4 regions of the Pseudarthrobacter sp. AB1 genome follow, and region 1 is predicted to be linked to each of the others. Evidence: predicted binding sites of a transcription regulator. Region 1 holds the regulator's gene; each other region holds the start of a gene.

Region 1 (4,651 bases):
GGTCCGCAGGATCCTGCCGGACTAACAGTGGTGGGCCCACGCCGTCAGGGTGCGGGTGGGGACTACTTGATCCAGCGCAGGTTGTACTGGTATCGGTGCGGCTGGCCCTTGTTGACATGGATGCCTGCGGCCACCGAGAAGCAGGTCAGGGCAATCCAGATCAGGGTGGCGATGACAGCGAAAATGTTTCCCACCACCGGAATAAACACCAGGACGTTGGCCACCAGCGCAGCAATGGTGGGCGGCAGGCTGAAGTTGAGTGCTTCCTTGGATTCCTGGGCGGTAAACGGCCCGCGCTCACGGAAAATCAGGTAGATCAGCAGGGAGGGAACACAGCCGAGAATCCCGCCGAAGTGCGCCAGCGTGGCCCACTGGCGGTCTTCGCTGGCGGTCAGCGGCAGCGCATTTGCCGGAACGCCCTGGTACTCGGAACGGCCCTGGCCGCCGTGGTCGTCCCGGTGCTCGCGTGCGTTTTGTGCCACGGTTTTCTTCCTTCGAAAGTGCAATGGTGCTGGGTTGGAGAATGCCGGACTGAAAGCAACTGCAGCCTCCGCAGTACCAAGAATACTGGTTCAGCCATCAAATGCCGCCGCCCGGAGCCGGATCCGGCGTTAAGGCACTGTCAGGAAGTCGATGACTTCCTCCACTCGCCCGAGCAGTGATGCCTCCAGATCCGCGTAGCTGCGGACAGCGCCCAGCAGCCTTTGCCAGCCAAGCCCAATATCTTCCTTGGTGGAGTGCGGCCAGCCGAACGCTGTCAGAATACCCGTCTTCCAGTCCTGCCCGCGGGGCACCACAGGCCACTGTTCGATGCCCAGGACAGCGGGCCGGATGGCCTGCCACACGTCAACGTAAGGGTGACCGACGATCAGGACATTGCCGGCAGCGCCGGGGGAATCCATTACGGCGGCAGCGATGCGAGACTCCTTTGAGTCCGGCACCAGGTGGTCCACCAGGACCCCCAGCCGGCGGCCGGGACCCGGACTGAACGCGGCCACCGCCCCGGCGAGGTCATCAATGCCATGCAAAGGTTCGACGACGATGCCCTCAACGCGGAGATCGTCACCCCAGACTTTCTCCACCAGTTCGGCGTCGTGTTTTCCTTCCACCCAGATTCTGTTCGCCTTGGCCACCTGGGCACGCTGGCCGGCCACGCGGACTGAGCCGGACGCCGTCCGGCCGGCCGCCACGGGGGCGGCCTGCCTGGGCGCCGGGGGAACGAGCCGGATGGGCTGCCCCTCCAGGAGGAACCCGAAGCCGAGCCGGAAGGACCGGGACTTGCCTCGCCGGTCTTCGAGGGCCACGACATGCATGCCGCCGGACTTCTCCACCCGGGTCACCGCTCCCACCCAGCCGGACTGGGCATCTTCAAGGACCATGCCGCGTTCCACGGGAACCTCAGGAAGTTCGCTCCTGACGGGCGCGGTGATCTCCTGCGGACCCCAGTTCTGGTAATGCATGGATTGATTCCGCCTTGCCGCTAGATCCTGGCCCGGAATTTCGCCCGGAGCGGTACCAATGCTAACAACGGGGTGACTCATATTAGACTGTTAGCACTTAGGCACGTCGAGTGCTAACCCCGCAGTGACCACGGATGGAGGTGGAGTATGAGCGAGCCGCGCAAACTCGAAGTACTGCGCGCCATCGTGGAGGACTATGTGCACTCCCGCGAGCCGGTGGGGTCCAAAGCGCTCGTGGAACGCCATCACCTCGGCGTGTCCAGCGCCACTATCCGCAACGACATGGCGGCCTTGGAAGACGACGGCCTGATCACTGCCCCGCACACCAGCGCCGGACGGATCCCCACAGACAAAGGCTACCGGCTGTTTGTGGACCAGATTTCAGCAGTAAAGCCGCTTTCCCAGGCGGAACGGCGGGCGATCCAGGCGCTGCTGGAGGGCGCAGACGATCTGGACGACGTCCTGGACAGGACCGTCAGGATGCTGTCGCAGCTAACCAACCAGGTCGCCGTCGTGCAGTATCCGCATCTGAGCCGCGCCACCATCCGCCACATCGAATTCGTCCTGCTTGCGCCCCGGCAGGTCCTCGTGGTCCTCATCGCCACCACCGGCAAGGTAGAACAGCGCGTAATCGACGTCGGCCAGGACCTCGGCGACGACGTCGTCGCGTCGTTGCGGGCACACTTCCTCGGATCCCTCGCGGGCATCTCGCTGAGCCGCCTGACGCCGTCGCTGCCGGGGGTCGTTTCGTCCGTCAGCCCGGGCCAGCGTGCGGCGGCCCAGGCATTGGCCCAGGGGCTGGAAACGCTCGCCCACAACAGCCGTGAGGAACGCATGGTCATGGCCGGAACAGCGAACCTCGCCCGCTCCAATGTGGATTTTCCGCTCAGTATCGGACCGGTCCTGGAAGCCCTCGAGGAGCAGGTTGTCCTGCTGCGCCTCCTAAGCGACATGGCGCAGGATCCGAGGGGTGTGGCAGTCAGTATCGGGCGTGAAAACCCGTACGACGGGCTCGCGGAAGCCTCCGTGGTGGCCACGGGCTACGGACCAGACAGCACCGCCAAGATCGGTGTGCTGGGCCCCACCCGGATGGACTATCCCACCACCATGGCCGCCGTCAGGGCAGTAGCCCGTTACCTTTCAAGAATTCTGGGTCCGTAACAGCACTACGGTCCAGGCACGAAGAGCAGTGCCGGCAGCCCGCCTGCCGGCAGTACAACAAGGAAGAGATACGAACTTTGAGCAGCCACTACGACGTCCTCGGAGTCTCGCCGGAAGCCACCGGGGAAGAGATCAAGAAGGCCTACCGCAAGCTGGCCCGCACTCTTCACCCGGATGTAAACCCCGGGGAGGATGCTTCGGACCGCTTCAAGGCCGTGACCCACGCCTACGAGGTACTTTCGGACCCGCAGAAGCGACGGATCTATGACACCACCGGCAACGAGAACGGCACCGACAACGGGTTCGGCGGCGGCGGATACTCCGGCCAGGGCTTCGCGTTCCAGGATATCTTCGACACGTTCTTCGGCGCGGGCGGCTCCTCCGGCCCCGCGTCCCGGGTCCGCCGCGGCCAGGACGCACTGATCAGTGTCCGAATCGAACTGCGCGATGCCGTGTTCGGCGTCAACCGGAAACTTGAAGTGGACACCGCGGTTACCTGCCCCACCTGCAACGGGTCATGCTGCCGCGAAGGCAGCCACCCTGTCCGCTGCGATATCTGCGGCGGCAGCGGCCAGGTTCAGCGTGCCGTGCGCTCCATCCTGGGCCAGGTCATGACGGCGGCCCCGTGCGGCAGCTGCGATGGTTTCGGGACGGTCATCAAGGACCCTTGCAACGAATGCAGCGGACAGGGCCGCATTCGCAGCCGGCGGTCCCTCACCATCAAGGTGCCCGCCGGTGTTGCCACGGGCACGCGGATCCAGCTCTCCGGGCAAGGCGAAGCGGGCCCGGCCGGAGGACCATCCGGGGACCTCTATGTGGAACTGCGGGTCAACAACGACGCCACCTACGCCCGCGACGGCGACGACCTGCACGCGACGCTGCACATTCCGATGACAGCCGCCGCCCTGGGCACCGAGCTGTCACTGGAAACCTTTGACGGACTGCAGGAGATCGACGTCAAGGCGGGCACGCAGTCAGGGGAGATCATCACGCTCCGCGGACTCGGCGTGACGCACCTGCGCGGTTACGGCCGCGGGGATCTGATGGTCCATCTGCAGGTTGAGACGCCAGCCAAGCTGGATGCGGCGCAGGAGGACCTCCTGCGGCAGCTGGCGAAGCTTCGGGGCGAGCAGTTCACGGAAGGTAAACTGGCAGCCAGCGGCGGCGTCTTTGCCAAGCTGCGGGACCGGTTCGGTAACCTGTAGCGGTGAGCAATCCCGTTTTCTTCAGCGGTGCCGGGGCGCTCGACGAGCTGGTGCCCGGTGCCCGATTTATCCTTCAAGGGCCGGAGGCACGCCACGCCGTGACCGTGAAACGGCTATCTCCTGGAGAGGCCGTGGACATTGCCGACGGCGCCGGAAAACGGCTGACGGGAACTGTTGTCTCGGCGTCGCCGGCAGAGCTTACCGTGGAATGCTCCGCCCTCGTTGTGGAGGACCGGCCCGACATCCGGCTGGTGCTGGTGCAGGCCCTCGCCAAGGGGGACCGCGACGAACTGGCCGTGGAAACGGCAACCGAACTCGGGATTGATGCCGTAATTCCCTGGCAGGCCGAGCGCTCAATCGTCCGCTGGAAGGGTGAGCGCGCGGCCAAGGCCCACGCAAAATGGCAGTCCGTGGTCACCGCCGCCGCCAAGCAGGCACGCCGCGCCTGGATCCCCGAGGTGCGCGCCGCCGTCGAAACGCCAGGCCTTGCGGCGGCAGTGGCGGCAGCGGATCTGGCCGTAATTCTGCACGAAGACGCGGTCCGGCCGCTCCGGTCCGTCCTGGAGTTATGGCAGGGCGCCCAGGCTGACACCGGACCCCTGGAAATTCTGCTCATCGTTGGCCCGGAAGGCGGAATCAGTCCCCGCGAAGTCACCCGGCTTTGCGACGCCGGGGCCGTGACGGCCCTCTTGGGCCAGCACGTCCTCAGGTCATCCACGGCCGGACCGGCAGCGGTTGTCCTGGCGAGCGATGTCCTGGGACGCTGGACAGTGCCAGTGTCCTGACGCGGCCTGCTACCGGACTTTGAAGTTCCGCGTATCCACA
Region 2 (4,651 bases), on a different contig from region 1:
CTTGGCGACCGGCTGCGTGCCCGCGGCGCCCGAGTTTGGCACCAGTACGACGGCGTGATTGACGTGGTGGCTGCAGCAGACCCGCTCAGCACCATGGGCCAGGACGACGCCGAGATTCCGCGACCGGTGGCCATCGAATCGGATGGCACGGAGCAGTACCGCACCATGAGTGTCCGCGAGCGGAGCCGGCTCCGCCCTCAGCTGCTGGAACGGATGGGCTGGCGGTACATGCCGCTATGGACCATCGAAGTCTTTACGGACCCGTCCGCCTGCGCGGACCGGATCGCGGGTTACCTGGGCCTTGAGAATGTTCTGCCGCCCGGACGAGGAACAGCCTCGGGCGGATTCTTTGACGAGGACATGGACGCGCTCGCGCTGGGAAATATTGAAAACGACAGGAACGAAGACCAGGCCGGACGCCTGGCCAGTGAGGAGGCGGTTGTTGTGACGCCACGAAATGCCGATCAGGCCGAGACACGCGGTAACGGCCAGCCAGATGAGGCAGGAAACGGGACGGCCGCTGCGCCGGACCGCCAGCTGCCAGGGGCAGCTGGCATCTTGCCCAACAAGGCTGCGGAGGATGACCCGAAGCGCTGGGGCGATGGCCCCGACAACGATCACGATGCTTGGCTGAAGGAAAACAAGCCGCCGCACTGGGGCTGACCTGCAAGCTGCAACGGCTTCACCCCGCCCCGCCTTCGGGTCCCACCAGAACGAAAAACAGTTTGCCCTGGGTGGAGGCCCCGGCCAGCCGCGCAGCCTGCTCCGGGGCCGCCGCCACGACAATCAGCCCGTCGGTTTCGCCGGTGCCCAACCACTGACCCGTCTTGCCGCCCTGTCCTGACGTCCACAGGACGGGAACGGACGTTGCCAGCACTTCTGAGGGGGACTGCTGATCGTAGCCGTTCGCCCGGGTTAGTACCACGTTGACCAGTTGCCCGGGCGATACCAGCTGGATGGAGGAAGGATCGGCCATCCTCAACGGCACGGCCGCGGATCCCGGAGGCGTGCCTGTCAGGAGTCCGGGTCCCAGAAGCAGGGAGTCCGTCACCAGTTGGCCCTGCCGCAACGGCGCTGCCAGCTGTTTTCCCGCGGCTTCACTGGTGTCGGACATGGACCCTTCAGTGAGCATCCCCGGCGGGATATGCATTGCCGTCAGGTCTGTGGCCCACAACGCCGTGCCTGCGGGGATATCCCGAGCCGCCGCCAACACTGAGACCGTATCAGCGGGCGGGGGAGTGAGCTGATGGACCGTGATGCCGGCAGCAAGGCTGAGCAGGAGGGCTATCGCAAGTCGCCGGTTCCGGCCAAGCCAGGACAACAGCCTGGGGCCGCGCGCGCCCCGGGGGCGTGCTGGCGGAAGCGGGCGGCGGACCTGGCGTCCCGGCGGGGCGGATCCGCGGCCGGAGCGAAAGAGGGTTGCGGGCATGGGAACCACGCTACGGAGCGGCAAGCGAACCCGATAGAACCAAAGGTGCCTATGTGGACAACCGTGCTGCCGGCGTCGTACGTCTTGTCAGACCGGAGGTCAGCTGGCGACAGCGGCGGTGGCAGGTGCCGGCGCCGGTGCGGCCGCGGGGGCGGCGGGAGCAGCCGAAACGGTGCTTCCCTTGGCATCCCGGGAGTCGGTCCGGTAGAAACCGGAGCCCTTGAAGACCACACCCACGCTGTTGAACTTCTTGCGCAAGGCGCCCTGGCACTCCGGGCACGACGTCAGGGTGCTGTCGGTAAACGACTGGAAAACGTCGAAGGCGTGGCCGCAATCCTTGCAGGCGTAAGCATAAGTGGGCACTGGTGATCCTCCTCGGGGGCAAACGAGAGGTCCTGTGCCGCGCTGAACGCAAACCGTCCATTAGCAGTCGCAGGGCCTGAGTGCCAATTCTATCACCCCCGGAAAGTAGCCCTCCGTCAGGCAGGGTCCGGTAGCCGGATCAAACCTGACGGCGTCAGGGCAGCCGGCACCCTCCGGTCAAAGACTTCGGCGGGAATGCTTCCGGCCGGAAGCAGTTCGGCATCGAAGACGACGGCCGCAAACGGGATCTCAAGTCCGTCCCGGCCAAGGGAGCCCAGCAGGACGTCGTAGTAGCCGCCGCCCTGGCCTATGCGGTTGCCGTCCCTGTCCACGGCCGTGGCGGGGATGAAGAGTGCGGCAACAGACGTCATGACGCCGAGGCCAAGGCGAGGTCCGGCCGGTTCCAGCACCGGCGCATAACGGCTGCGGACAAACTCGACGCCGGGGGTCCACTGCGTCCAGCTCAGCCGGCGTCCGGGCTCACAGACAGGGAGCAGGACTGCGTGGCCATGCCGATGGAGTTCGATGATCAGGGGCAGTGTGGGTGGTTCGGGTTCTACGCCCAGGTATGCGCAAAAGGTCGACGGCGTCCCGCCGGTCAACTGTTCGGCCCACGCGGCGCCGTGGGCGGCCAGGGCGGCACCGGCGGCGTCGCGGTGAGTGGGATCCGTCGCGGCACGGCGCGCACGATGGCGTGCGCGGATGTCCGCCTTGGCTGCGCTGCTGCCTTCGGACATGCCGCTCCTTCGTTGCCGTTCACTGTGGCCGTCGCAGTCGCTGCGGCTCGTTGGCCCGGGAGCCACCAATAATTACTGAATGATCAGCCCCTCCGTTAGATTAGTCCAGTGACTACCACTCAGCAGACAGTACGCAAGGCCGTTATTCCCGCTGCCGGACTCGGCACCAGGTTCCTGCCGGCCACCAAGGCCATGCCCAAGGAAATGCTCCCGGTGGTGGACAAGCCGGCCATCCAGTACGTGGTTGAAGAAGCTGTCAGCGTTGGCCTGAACGACATCCTGATGATCACGGGACGCAACAAGCGTGCCCTGGAGGACCACTTCGATAGGGTTCCTTCGCTGGAGGACACCTTGGAAGCCAAAGGCGACCTCGCCAAACTTGAGTCCATCCAGGCAGCAAGCAACCTCGGTGACATCCACTACGTCCGGCAGGGTGACCCCAACGGCCTGGGCCACGCAGTGTTGCGTGCAAAGCAGCACGTTGGCAACGAACCGTTTGCTGTCCTCCTCGGCGATGACCTGATCGATGCCCGGGACGAACTTCTCAGCACCATGATCGATGTCCAGTCCAAGACCGGCGGATCCGTGGTGGCCCTCATCGAGGTGGAGCCCTCCCAGATCAGTGCCTACGGTTGTGCCGACGTGCAGGAGATCGACGGTGAAGGCTACGTCAGGATCAACAAGCTCGTCGAAAAGCCCAGCGTGGAGGAGGCGCCCTCCAACCTGGCCGTCATTGGCCGCTACGTCCTCCACCCGGCAGTTTTTGACGTGCTCGAGCGCACCGGCCCGGGCCGGGGCGGGGAAATCCAGCTGACGGACGCCCTGCAGGAACTGGCGGCCGGCGAAGGCGAGGGCTATGGAGTTTACGGCGTGGTCTTCCGAGGCCGCCGTTACGACACCGGTGACAAGCTCAGCTACCTCAAGGCCTGCGTCCAGCTCGCCATCGACAGCGACGACCTCGGCCCCGGCCTTCGGGAGTGGCTGCCGGGCTTCGCGGCCGGCCTCACTAAATAGCTGCCGTGCGCCCCGGAGCCATCTGGCCCGTGACACTCGAATGCGGCGACCTGATCCTGCGCCCCATCCGGTACCGGGACAAGAGGGAATGGACCCAGGTCCGGGGGCGCAACAGCGAGTGGCTGGCGCCCTGGGAAGCATCCAACCCGGCGTCAGGCGGTGCGCTGCCTGACTACCGGCAGATGGTGCGGTCCTTGAAAATCCAGGCCGCCCAAGGGACGGCCTTGCCGTTCCTGATCGCCGAGCGCACACCCAGGTTGGCCGCCCCGGTCATTGTTGGCCAGCTGACCGTGTCCTCGATTGTGTGGGGTTCCGCCATGATGGCCACACTGGGTTACTGGGTTGACCAGGCCCGCGCCGGTCATGGCATCGCACCTACCGCCGTGGCCATGGCCACGGACCATTGCTTCCAGGCCCTCGGCCTGCACCGGATGGAGATCAACATCCGGCCCGAGAACGGCCCCAGCCTGCGCGTGGTTGAGAAACTGGGATTCCGCGACGAAGGCTATCGTCCACGCTTCCTTCACATCAACGGCGAGTGGGCGGACCACCGGACTTTCGCGCTGACCGCTGAAGAGGTCCCGGAGGGGCTGCTCGCGCGGTGGCTCGCGTCCCGGTCCTGACCCCCGGCAGCTGAACCCGCCAGACGTACTTCCAAAGTCATAAATCCAATCAATTGCCACGTTGCCCGCGACACACCGTGGCTAATGCGGGGGCGGCTGCCGTAATACTCATACGGTTTTGATTGTGGACTTCCCCCTAAGCAGCTCAGTGATCCTAGTGGTTGCCGTTGTGCTCTGGATCGTGTGGGTTGCGCCCTACGTTCTGCGGAACCGCCGGCACCAGGCCCAGGCCGCTGGCGATTTCCTGGCAGAAGTACCAGCCATTGAATCATCGGAACCGAGAGCCGGGACGGTACTGAACATCACCGCCCAGCAGGAGAAAGCCATGGAGATCAGGAAGAGCCCCGAGACCGCAACGGAAACGTCCGGCAGTTCGACGACGGGCGGCGCGTTCCGGATCCGCTATGGCAGGACAGCGATCGCCCTCGTCGGTGTTCTGTCGCTGCTGACCGCGTTTGTTTCGGGTGTTCTTCTGCCGTTCGGAA
Region 3 (4,651 bases), on a different contig from region 1:
CCCCCACCGACCTGGCCCAGGCGATCGCCGGCGTCAGGGGCCTGGGCATCCGCGGCTGCGCGGTGTCCATGCCGTACAAGGAGGACGTCATGGCCCTCGTGGATGAGCTGGATCCCTCCGCCAAAGCCATAAATTCGGTCAACACCATCGTGAACACGGACGGACGTCTGTTGGCCTACAACACCGACTACACCGCCATCGAACAGCTCCTCGCCGGCAACGCCGTCCCTGCGGATTACTCGGTGCTGGTCCAGGGCGCCGGCGGCATGGCCAAGGCCACCGTCGCGGCCCTGCGCGACGCCGGCTTCACGGACGTCACGGTCATCGCCCGGAACGAAGACGCCGGCCGGGCGCTCGCTGAGCAGTACGGGTTCCAGTGGCGGGCAACGCTCGACGGCGGCACCGCGGACCTGATCATCAACGTCACTCCCATTGGTATGGCGGGCGGTCCGGAGGCGGACTCCCTGTCCTTCCCGGAAGATGCCATCGCGGCAGCCAAAGTGGTGTTCGACGTTGTGGCGCTGCCCGCCGAGACGCCGCTGATCAAGGCCGCCCGGGCCGCCGGGAAACAGGTGATCACGGGCGCAGAGGTGGCCACCATCCAGGCGCTCGAGCAGTTTGTGCTCTATACCGGCGTGCGGCCCACCGACGAGCAGGTCCGGGCCGCCGAAGACTTTATGCGCGCCCAGTAGGGCCCGGTCTCGGGAGCGTTGGCTGCCTCAGGCTGGTTCCACCGAGATGGCCACCCGATCCTCCCCAATACGGGTCAGGACCAGGGTGGCTGTTTTTTGTCCGGCCTTCTTGCCGGCACCTTTGTTGCCGGCGAACAGCTGCTTGCGCAGTTCCTCCGGGGTTACCGACGTGCCGCGCTTTTTGATGTCCAGTACCGTGATGCCGTTCTCCTTCACCCAGGCCTTCAGTGCCTTGACGTTGTACGGCATCACCTCCAGGACCTTGTACGCCCGGGCGAAGGGCGTGTCCACCAGTTCCGGAGCGCAGATGTAGGCGATGTGCTCGTCCAGCAGGTGCCCGCCCAATTGCAGCGCGACGTCGGCCACCAGGCCGGCGCGGATCACCGCACCATCGGGCTCATACAGGTAGCCCGCAGCCGGACCCACCGGCGCCGCGGGACCGCCGTCGAAGTCGTCAGCGCTGGTCAGCTCGGCGGCACCCTGCGGGCCTAGCAGCAGCGCGGCCCGGCGGATTCCGGGCCGGCGCACGGAGTTGAACCACAGGGCCACCTCGGTGACGTCGCCGCCCACCGATATCCACTGCGCCTCGCAGCCAGCGGGAACCGACTCGTGCGGCATGCCGGGGCCCATTTTGACGCCAACGGCGCGCCCGGTGGCCGCGAGTGATTCCACAAATGACAGGGGCGGTGAGAACGCCTCAGGATCCCAGATCCGCTTGGTACCCGAGGTGGAGGTGACGCGGCGTGCGGGATCCAGCCAGACGCCGTCGACCCCGTCCAAAGGTAGGGTGGTGGCGTCCGAATGCACCACCGTGGCGTTGGGGAAGGGGATCAGGTTGACCGTGGCGCAGGCGGCGGTGGTTTCGTCCATTTCCACAGCCGTGACCGTGATGTCCATTGAGGCCAGGGCCAGGGAATCCGCGGCAAGGCCACACCCGAGGTCGGCCACATGGCGGACGCCGGCCTGCGCAAAGCGCTCGGCATGCCTTGCCGCGACCGTAAGACGCGTGGCCTGTTCCAGCCCGGCCTGCGTGAAGAGCATGCTCCGGGCGAACTCGCCGAACTTCAGCTCGGCCTTGGTGCGGAGCCGGGACTGGGTGAGGACGGCGGAGACCAATGCAGGGGAGTGGCCGGCCTTGCGGAGGGCCGCGTTGAGCTCGAACGCCTTGTCCTCCCGATACGGGCCCAGGGACGCCAGGAGCTCCCAGCCTTCGCTCGTGAGCAGTGGGGCGATCTGGTCCTGCGGTGCTTGAGCCATGGGTTCAAGCCTAGTGGAGGTGGCCCGGTGGCCAGATCCCGCTAGGGTTGAAGGCATGGAAGACAGCGCAGGCACCCAGCCGTCCGGACTACCCCAAGCCAGTAAACCGGACCTGGTGAAGTTCGCCCGCCCCGCGCTGATTGCAGGATCCGCAGTGGCCGTTGTCTGCGTCGCACTGCTCGTGATCATCTTCTTCCTGGACACGTTCAACGCCACTGTCTACTCAGTGGGCGGCAAGAACATCCAGGACGCCACGGACGAAGCGGGGGAGATTCGCGGGCTCTACGCCGGGGCACGCGTAGGCGGCATCATCCTGCTGGTGGTCTCACTGCTGGCTGCCGTGGGCGGCGCCGTGGTGCTGTATCTGCGGCGGGGCACAGCCGATGAAGGGGACGACGGCGACGAGGACGTCGATCTCGAGGACCTCACCGGCCGGTAACAGGCTGTTCGCCTGAGACATAATTCTGGCACTCGCCTTGACCGAGTGCTAACCAAAACATAGAGTCATCATTAGCACTCTCCCTAGGAGGGTGCTAACACATGACGAGCTGCCAGCCAGGCTGCTGCCGGCACCGCGACGACGGTTAGCCAGCCACGGCGAAACAGCTCAACTGTCCACAAATTTCGCTGACGTAGAAGGAGAGGTCCGAGTGTCGGTCTCTATTAAGCCTCTTGAGGATCGTATTGTTGTCCGCCCGCTCGAAGCCGAGCAGACCACGGCTTCCGGCCTGGTTATCCCGGACTCCGCACAGGAGAAGCCGCAGGAGGGTGAAGTTGTTGCAGTAGGCCCCGGCCGCTTCGAAGACGGCAACCGCGTCCCTGTCGACGTAGCCGTTGGCGACGTTGTTATCTACTCCAAGTACGGTGGAACCGAAGTCAAGACCGGTGGCAACGAGTACCTCGTGCTGTCCGCCCGCGACGTTCTGGCGATCGTCGTAAAGTAACTCTTTGGATCCCCGTGCCGCTGATCATGCATTCCGCTGGTCAGCTGTGCGGGGTTCTGTCTTGAAAGGACAAAACCATGGCAAAGCAGCTTGCGTTTAACGACGCTGCCCGCCGGTCGCTTGAAGCCGGCATCGATAAGCTCGCCAACACTGTCAAGGTGACGCTCGGCCCCCGCGGCCGCAACGTTGTCCTCGACAAAAAGTGGGGGGCACCCACCATCACCAACGACGGCGTCACCATCGCGCGCGAAATTGAGCTTGATGACCCGTACGAAAACCTTGGCGCGCAACTGGCCAAGGAAGTCGCCACGAAGACCAACGATGTTGCCGGCGACGGCACCACCACGGCCACCGTGCTCGCCCAGGCCCTGGTCAAGGAAGGCCTGCGCAACGTTGCGGCGGGCGCCGCTCCTGGCCAGATCAAGCGCGGCATCGAAGTTTCCGTAGAAGCCGTTGCAGCCCGCCTGCTCGAGAACGCACGCCCGGTTGAAGGCACCCAGGTTGCCAGCGTTGCAGCCATCTCGGCCCAGAGCGACGAAATCGGCGAGCTCCTCGCCGAGGCATTCGGCAAGGTCGGCAAGGATGGTGTGATCACCATCGAGGAGTCCTCCACCACGCAGACCGAACTGGTCCTCACCGAAGGCATGCAGTTCGACAAGGGCTACCTGTCCCCGTACTTCGTGACCGACTCCGAACGCCAGGAGGCCGTCCTCGAAGACGCCCTTATCCTGATCAACCAGGGCAAGATCTCCTCTGTGCAGGACTTCCTGCCGCTGCTGGAGAAGGCGCTGGCGAGCTCCAAGCCGCTCTTCATCATTGCGGAAGACGTTGAGGGCGAGGCCCTGTCCACGCTGATCGTCAACCGCATCCGCGGCACCCTGAACGTTGTTGCCGTCAAGGCTCCGGGCTTCGGCGACCGCCGCAAGGCCATGCTGCAGGACATTGCCACCCTCACCGGTGCGCAGGTCATCTCCGCGGAACTGGGCCTCAGCCTGGATTCGGTAGGCCTTGAGGTGCTGGGTACCGCCCGCCGCATCACGGTCACCAAGGACAACACCACCATCGTTGACGGCGCCGGTTCCGCAGAAGACGTCGCAGCCCGGGTTTCCCAGCTGCGCGCCGAGCTGACCCGCACCGACTCCGATTGGGACAAGGAAAAGCTCCAGGAACGCCTGGCCAAGCTGGCCGGCGGCATCGGCGTCATCAAGGTCGGCGCAGCCACCGAAGTTGAGCTGAAGGAAAAGAAGCACCGCATCGAAGATGCAGTGTCCTCCACCCGCGCTGCCCTCGAAGAGGGCATCGTGGCCGGTGGCGGTTCCGCTTTGATCCACGCGCTGAAGGCCCTCGACGAGGATCCTGCAGTCAAGGCCCTCGAAGGCGACGCCGCCGCTGCTGTGGGCATCGTCCGCCGCGCGCTGGTGCAGCCGCTTCGCTGGATCGCCCAGAACGCCGGTTTCGATGGCTACGTTGTCACCGCCAAGGTTGCCGAACTCGAAACCAACAATGGCTTCAACGCCAAGACGGGTGAGTACGAGGACCTGATCGCCGCCGGTGTCATCGACCCGGTCAAGGTCACCCGTGCAGCCCTGCGCAACGCGGCATCCATCGCTGCGCTGGTTCTCACCACCGAGACCCTCGTAGTGGAGAAGCCCGCAAACGAAGACGAGCACGCAGGCCACAGCCACTAGTTCCCGCGTCTCTTCATAAAAAACCGGTCCAGCCTTTGCTGGGCCGGTTTTTTGTGCTCACAGCCCACCT
Region 4 (4,651 bases), on a different contig from region 1:
GCCACCGACGCCGGCGCGAACCCCTGCAGCGCGAGCGCGCCGGGGTGGGCCTTCTTGATCAAAGTCCGCAGGCCATGCCTGACCACCCATGCGGTGTTGGCGTCCGGCGCGGATAGCCAGCGAGCCGCCGTCGCCACTACCAGAGCTGGCGCGTGCCGCGCCACATCGTTGAGGTGGTTCGCCACCGACCGCCGCACGTACTCCGAAGGGTCCCGGTACAATGCGTCCAGAATCGGGAGGGACGCCTCCGGATGGAGCACGACGGCGGGTACCCGCACCGCCCAGGGGAGGTACGGCCGCGTCCCCTCGCTGGCCAGCCGCCGGACATGCTCGTCCGGATGCCCGGTCCAGCCCTGGATAATCTGCATGGAACGCTCCAGGTCAGCGGCCAGCAGCCGGCGGATGGCGAACTCGCCGGTGAGCCTCGGGGTCAGTTCGGCCAAGAAGGCCAGGCAGTCGTCAAAGTCGTGGCGGGATTTCAACCCGTCCCGTGTTTCAAGCGCCAGCGTGACGGCGGCCTCGGACACTGGCCAGAGGATCCACCCCGAGAAACCGGCGTTGGAAAGAGCACTCCGGAAGGTGCGCGCCGCCGTCGGATATCCCGGATCTGGAAGCTCCCGCACGTCCGCCAGCAGCGCCCTGCTGACCGCATCCGTACGGCCGCGAAGGCTCAACCCGTCCAAGTGCGCCGCGGCGGCAGCAACGTGCGGCCAAGCCGTGGCCGGAGCGGTCACGGCCAGGATTCCGGCGAGTGCATCCACGCCCTGCCTGTTGATCAACTCATTCATCACACCCACTGAGTCAGGCTACCCCGGCAGGCTGACAAGCCCGGCGGCACGGCAAACGGCCGGGCTGAGTGGGCCCGGCGCCGGGCAGAAGGGATAATCTTCACCTTAGGACTCCTCAACGGCGCACGGACGGAAACACAGTGGCAGAACAGGCACGCAAGAACACTCTTTGGCGAACCTTCCATGACAAGTTCGTGGTGGAGGAACGCTTTATGGAACCGGCCGCGCGCACGGCTCTGTACCGGACTGCGGTGGTCCTTATGGCCGTGGGGGCCCTGCTGTTCGTCGTTACGCTGATGGGCGTCCTGCAGAGCAACACCGGCCCGTGGGGTCCCGACGAATCCATCCGCAACTGGCTGCTCTCGCTCCGGTCCGAGACCCTCACTGCCGCTATGATATTCCTCGCCGTAGTCTTCGGTCCCGTCGCCCTGCCGGTCATCGTGCTGGTGGTGACGGTGGTCTGGGGGTTCGCGGCCAAGCACGCCTGGCGGCCCATTATGCTCGCCGCCGCCATGCTCACCGGTGTCGTGATATCGCAGATCATCCTGGCGATCGTCCAGCGCTCGCGGCCGCCCGTGGACCTGATGCTGTTCGGCGCCGACCACACTTTCTCGTTCCCGTCCGGCCACGTCCTGGGTGCCAGCGACTTCCTGCTGGTGACCACGTTCCTCGTCTTCTCGCGGCGGGAAAACCCGACGTCGGCAGCCTTCGGCTTCGTTGGTGCGGGCATCGGCATAGTTCTCGCCGCTGTGAGCCGCCTGTACCTCGGCTACCACTGGTTCAGCGACGCCCTTGCCTCGATTACGCTTTCGCTCCTGATCCTCGGTGCCGTCATCGCACTGGATACGTGGCGGACCGCCCGAATCCCCGGCGAACGGATCACGGGCGAGCTCTCCAAAGCGGACGCGCCGGGAGATTAGCCGCGATGGCAACCGAGGATGATGTGCGGAGCATGTGCCTGGCACTCCCCGGTGTCACCGAGCGCAGCAGCTGGGACCAGCCCGCCTGGTTCGCGAAGACGCTGATGGCACGCATGTGGGAGGACGGGGTGCTGACGGTGAAGACAACCGAGCGGGAGGCGCTGGCCGGCACGGAACCCGAGACGTACTTCTGGACCCGGCACCATGAGCGATCGCCGCAGCTGGTGCTGGTCCGGCTGGCCCGTATAGGCACCGAGGAACTCGGCGAACTGCTGGCGGAGTCCTACCGGCTGGCGGGCGGGAGCAGGGCCTGAGCGACGCCGGGACCGTGGCCGCTACGCGTCCGGTCGTGACCTGGCCCGTCTGAGGGCTAGGCGTAGTTCGGCGTTCGCTACCTCGAGCTCCAATACTTTGGCGATGCCGGCAAGATTGAGTCCCTGATCCAGGAGTTCCCCGATGTGCAGGAGCAGGGCGACATCCGCATCACTATACTGACGCGTGCCCCCGGCCGTTCGCTCCGGCAGGATCAGGCCTTTAGTCTCGTAGAGTCTGATGTTCTGCTGCCCGGTCCCTGCCAGCTTTGCCGCCACAGAGATGGCATACAGTGCCTGCCCGGCCCGAGGACCCGGTTTTCGTGCTGGTGTTCCACCGACCGCGTCCACTCCAAAATTCCCTCCCGTGGTGTTGCATCAGTCTCGCACGAGTGCTATAAAAAATCTATATCCACCAACACAGATAACTGAGGGTGGGTAGATGAACTGGATTCAACATCTCAAACTGAAGGAGTGAGAAATGATGTTGATGCGTACGGACCCGTTCCGTGAGCTGGACCGGCTCGCCCAGCAGGTCTTCGGAACCGCCGCCCGGCCGGCGGCCATGCCTATGGACGCCTGGCAGGAGGACGGCGAGTTCGTGGTGGCGTTCGACCTCCCGGGTGTCAAGACCGATTCGGTGGACCTCAACGTTGAACGCAACGTACTGACTGTCCGGGCGGAGCGCCAGGATCCCACGCAGCCCAATGTGGAACTGGTGGCCTCAGAGCGGCCGCGCGGAGTGTTCAGCCGCCAGCTGATCCTGGGTGACACCCTTGATGCGGACAACATCAAGGCCAGCTACGACCAGGGCGTCCTGACGCTGCGCATCCCGGTGTCGGAGCAGGCTAAGCCGCGCAGGATCGAGATCGAAAACAAGCAGGGGTCCCTGCACGAGATCGGTAGGTAGGCCCGGACTGCCGGGGCACCGGTTGCAGCCGGTGCCCCGGCTCCGTCGCCGTAAGATTGCCCGGGAAGTACCGCCATGACCAGCCAGCCGGACTACTACGCCGCCCTGAGGGTGAAACCCGATGCCAGCCAGCAGGAGATTTCCCGTGCCTACCGGGCGCTGATGCGCACCCACCACCCCGATATCGACGGCAGCCCAGTGGGTGACCGCGACGTCGATGATGGAGAGCTGCCGCGGATCATGCAGGCCTACGCTGTGCTCGGAGACCCGGCGCGGCGCGCGGCCTACGGCCGGAGCCGCAACAGAACAAGTGCGCCGGGTGGCACCCCGACCGTCATCCCGGTCCGGAAGGTCAGCAACCGGTACGTCCCGGCCGGCAACACCATCAGGATCATGCCGGTGCGCTGGGAAAGCGGGCCGTGGGCATGAACCCTAAGACGACAGCCATCACCGCGAGGAGGCGGATAAACCAATGAGCGACTGGCGCCGCTACGACTCCCACCTGATCTCTGCCTTCCACGAACGCTTCGAACAGCGCTGGGGCAAGGGCACTGCGCCCTTCCTGGACCCCGAAGCCCACGAAGAACCGGTGCCCCGGGCCCAATGGATCAACCCTGCCACCGGCGCGGCCCTGGCAGTGGTTCCCGTATGGACCACCGAGGACGGGCAGCAGCGGTCGTTTGGGGTGTTCTATCTTCCGCCCGCCGGCGACGTCTGGGTGCTGCGGCCCGGATACACCGGCTATCTGGAGCCGGCAGATGGCGACGCGGAGCAGCTCGTCACGCTCCGGAACGATGCCTTCCGGAAGGCCGTGGCGCACGCCAAGGAGTTCCTCTTCGGCTCACAATGAGCCGGCCGCGTCCGTGCCGCTGCCCAGCAGGCTGCGGGTGAGGTTTCGGCGTCGGCCATCAGGTCCTCCACGGCTGCAGCCGGATGTGAATCGGACACCGGGGCGATCTTCTGCAGCAGGCCGTCGGGCATGATGACGTCCGACGCCGGGAGGCTGGGGCGGTGGTGGAACGTCACTCCGGCCGTGCTCGGCCCATACTCGGACATGACCAGGGAGATGACCTGGCCCTTGAGGACGCTGTGGTTGTCCATCCGGACACGGAAGTCGGCCAGGAACCCGTTGGCTGTTCCGGACCGGTGGCCAGCACTTCCACGGTGGCCGTTTGACGCCCGGTCCGCGGGTCCGCGTCGCGCTGGAAGACCGCCAGCTTGTGTCCTTCGAAGCTGAAGAGCCAGAGCCCCATGGCCACCGCCTGGCGCTGCGTATCAGGTCCTACGGCAACGTTTGGTGTAGTCGGGCTGGGTCAGTGGAAACTGGGGAACAGTCCCTAGCAGTGACGCTCGTCAGCAGCCCGGCCGTATGTCATTCTGGGACGTACCCGTTCCACGCTTTCTCGGTCACGAAGGACTGAATCCATGCACATTTCCGCTAGGGACCTGGCCGCCATCATCCCGGCGGACTTCACGTTGGGAGTGGCCTCGGCGGCCTTCCAGATCGAGGGCGCGCTCACCGAGGATGGCAGGGGCCCGGCGGGCTGGGACGTGTTTTCGGCCAAGGAAGGCGCCATCGTGGATGGCCACAGCCCGGCTGTGGCCTGCGACCACTATCACCGCATGCCCGGCGATGTTGCCCTCATGAAGCAGCTGGGCGTCGACTCGTACCGGTTCTCGCTGTCCTGGCCGCGGATCCAGCCCAACGGCAGTGGCCCGGTG

Evidence for each region. The regulator HrcA, encoded in region 1, represses chaperone genes, less so after heat shock. The targets are predictions, from matches to a motif close to TTNGCACTCGNNNNNNNCGAGTGCNAA.
Region 2: DAD99_RS14375 (FmdB family zinc ribbon protein) is a predicted target of HrcA. The motif match lies at 1,853-1,879, and genes of this name have one in related genera.
Region 3: groES (co-chaperone GroES) is a predicted target of HrcA. The motif match lies at 2,414-2,440, and genes of this name have one in related genera.
Region 4: DAD99_RS11670 (Hsp20/alpha crystallin family protein) is a predicted target of HrcA. The motif match lies at 2,392-2,418, and genes of this name have one in related genera.

Annotation. Positions count from the first base shown of each region.
Region 1 covers NZ_PZKO01000067.1:146,392-151,042, forward strand. Annotated here, with positions in the region: gene hemW (radical SAM family heme chaperone HemW) at 1-25, shown strand, start outside; gene DAD99_RS18905 (DUF4870 domain-containing protein) at 63-482, opposite strand; gene DAD99_RS18910 (DUF3097 domain-containing protein) at 612-1,460, opposite strand; gene hrcA (heat-inducible transcriptional repressor HrcA) at 1,608-2,621, shown strand; gene dnaJ (molecular chaperone DnaJ) at 2,699-3,826, shown strand; gene DAD99_RS18925 (16S rRNA (uracil(1498)-N(3))-methyltransferase) at 3,829-4,611, shown strand; gene DAD99_RS18930 (GerMN domain-containing protein) at 4,621-4,651, opposite strand, start outside.
Region 2 covers NZ_PZKO01000055.1:133,413-138,063, forward strand. Annotated here, with positions in the region: gene DAD99_RS14365 (AAA family ATPase) at 1-663, shown strand, start outside; gene cpaB (Flp pilus assembly protein CpaB) at 683-1,429, opposite strand; gene DAD99_RS14375 (FmdB family zinc ribbon protein) at 1,529-1,792, opposite strand; gene DAD99_RS14380 (5-formyltetrahydrofolate cyclo-ligase) at 1,909-2,529, opposite strand; gene galU (UTP--glucose-1-phosphate uridylyltransferase GalU) at 2,638-3,543, shown strand; gene DAD99_RS14390 (GNAT family N-acetyltransferase) at 3,549-4,166, shown strand; gene DAD99_RS14395 (hypothetical protein) at 4,315-4,651, shown strand, end outside.
Region 3 covers NZ_PZKO01000055.1:107,750-112,400, forward strand. Annotated here, with positions in the region: gene DAD99_RS14275 (shikimate 5-dehydrogenase) at 1-692, shown strand, start outside; gene DAD99_RS14280 (class I SAM-dependent methyltransferase) at 720-1,949, opposite strand; gene DAD99_RS14285 (hypothetical protein) at 2,005-2,388, shown strand; gene groES (co-chaperone GroES) at 2,600-2,893, shown strand; gene groL (chaperonin GroEL) at 2,971-4,581, shown strand.
Region 4 covers NZ_PZKO01000044.1:11,865-16,515, forward strand. Annotated here, with positions in the region: gene DAD99_RS11650 (DNA alkylation repair protein) at 1-788, opposite strand, end outside; gene DAD99_RS11655 (phosphatase PAP2 family protein) at 929-1,708, shown strand; gene DAD99_RS11660 (MmcQ/YjbR family DNA-binding protein) at 1,714-2,022, shown strand; gene DAD99_RS11665 (MerR family transcriptional regulator) at 2,044-2,370, opposite strand; gene DAD99_RS11670 (Hsp20/alpha crystallin family protein) at 2,504-2,929, shown strand; gene DAD99_RS11675 (J domain-containing protein) at 3,005-3,358, shown strand; gene DAD99_RS11680 (hypothetical protein) at 3,402-3,779, shown strand; gene DAD99_RS11685 (glycoside hydrolase family 1 protein) at 4,355-4,651, shown strand, end outside.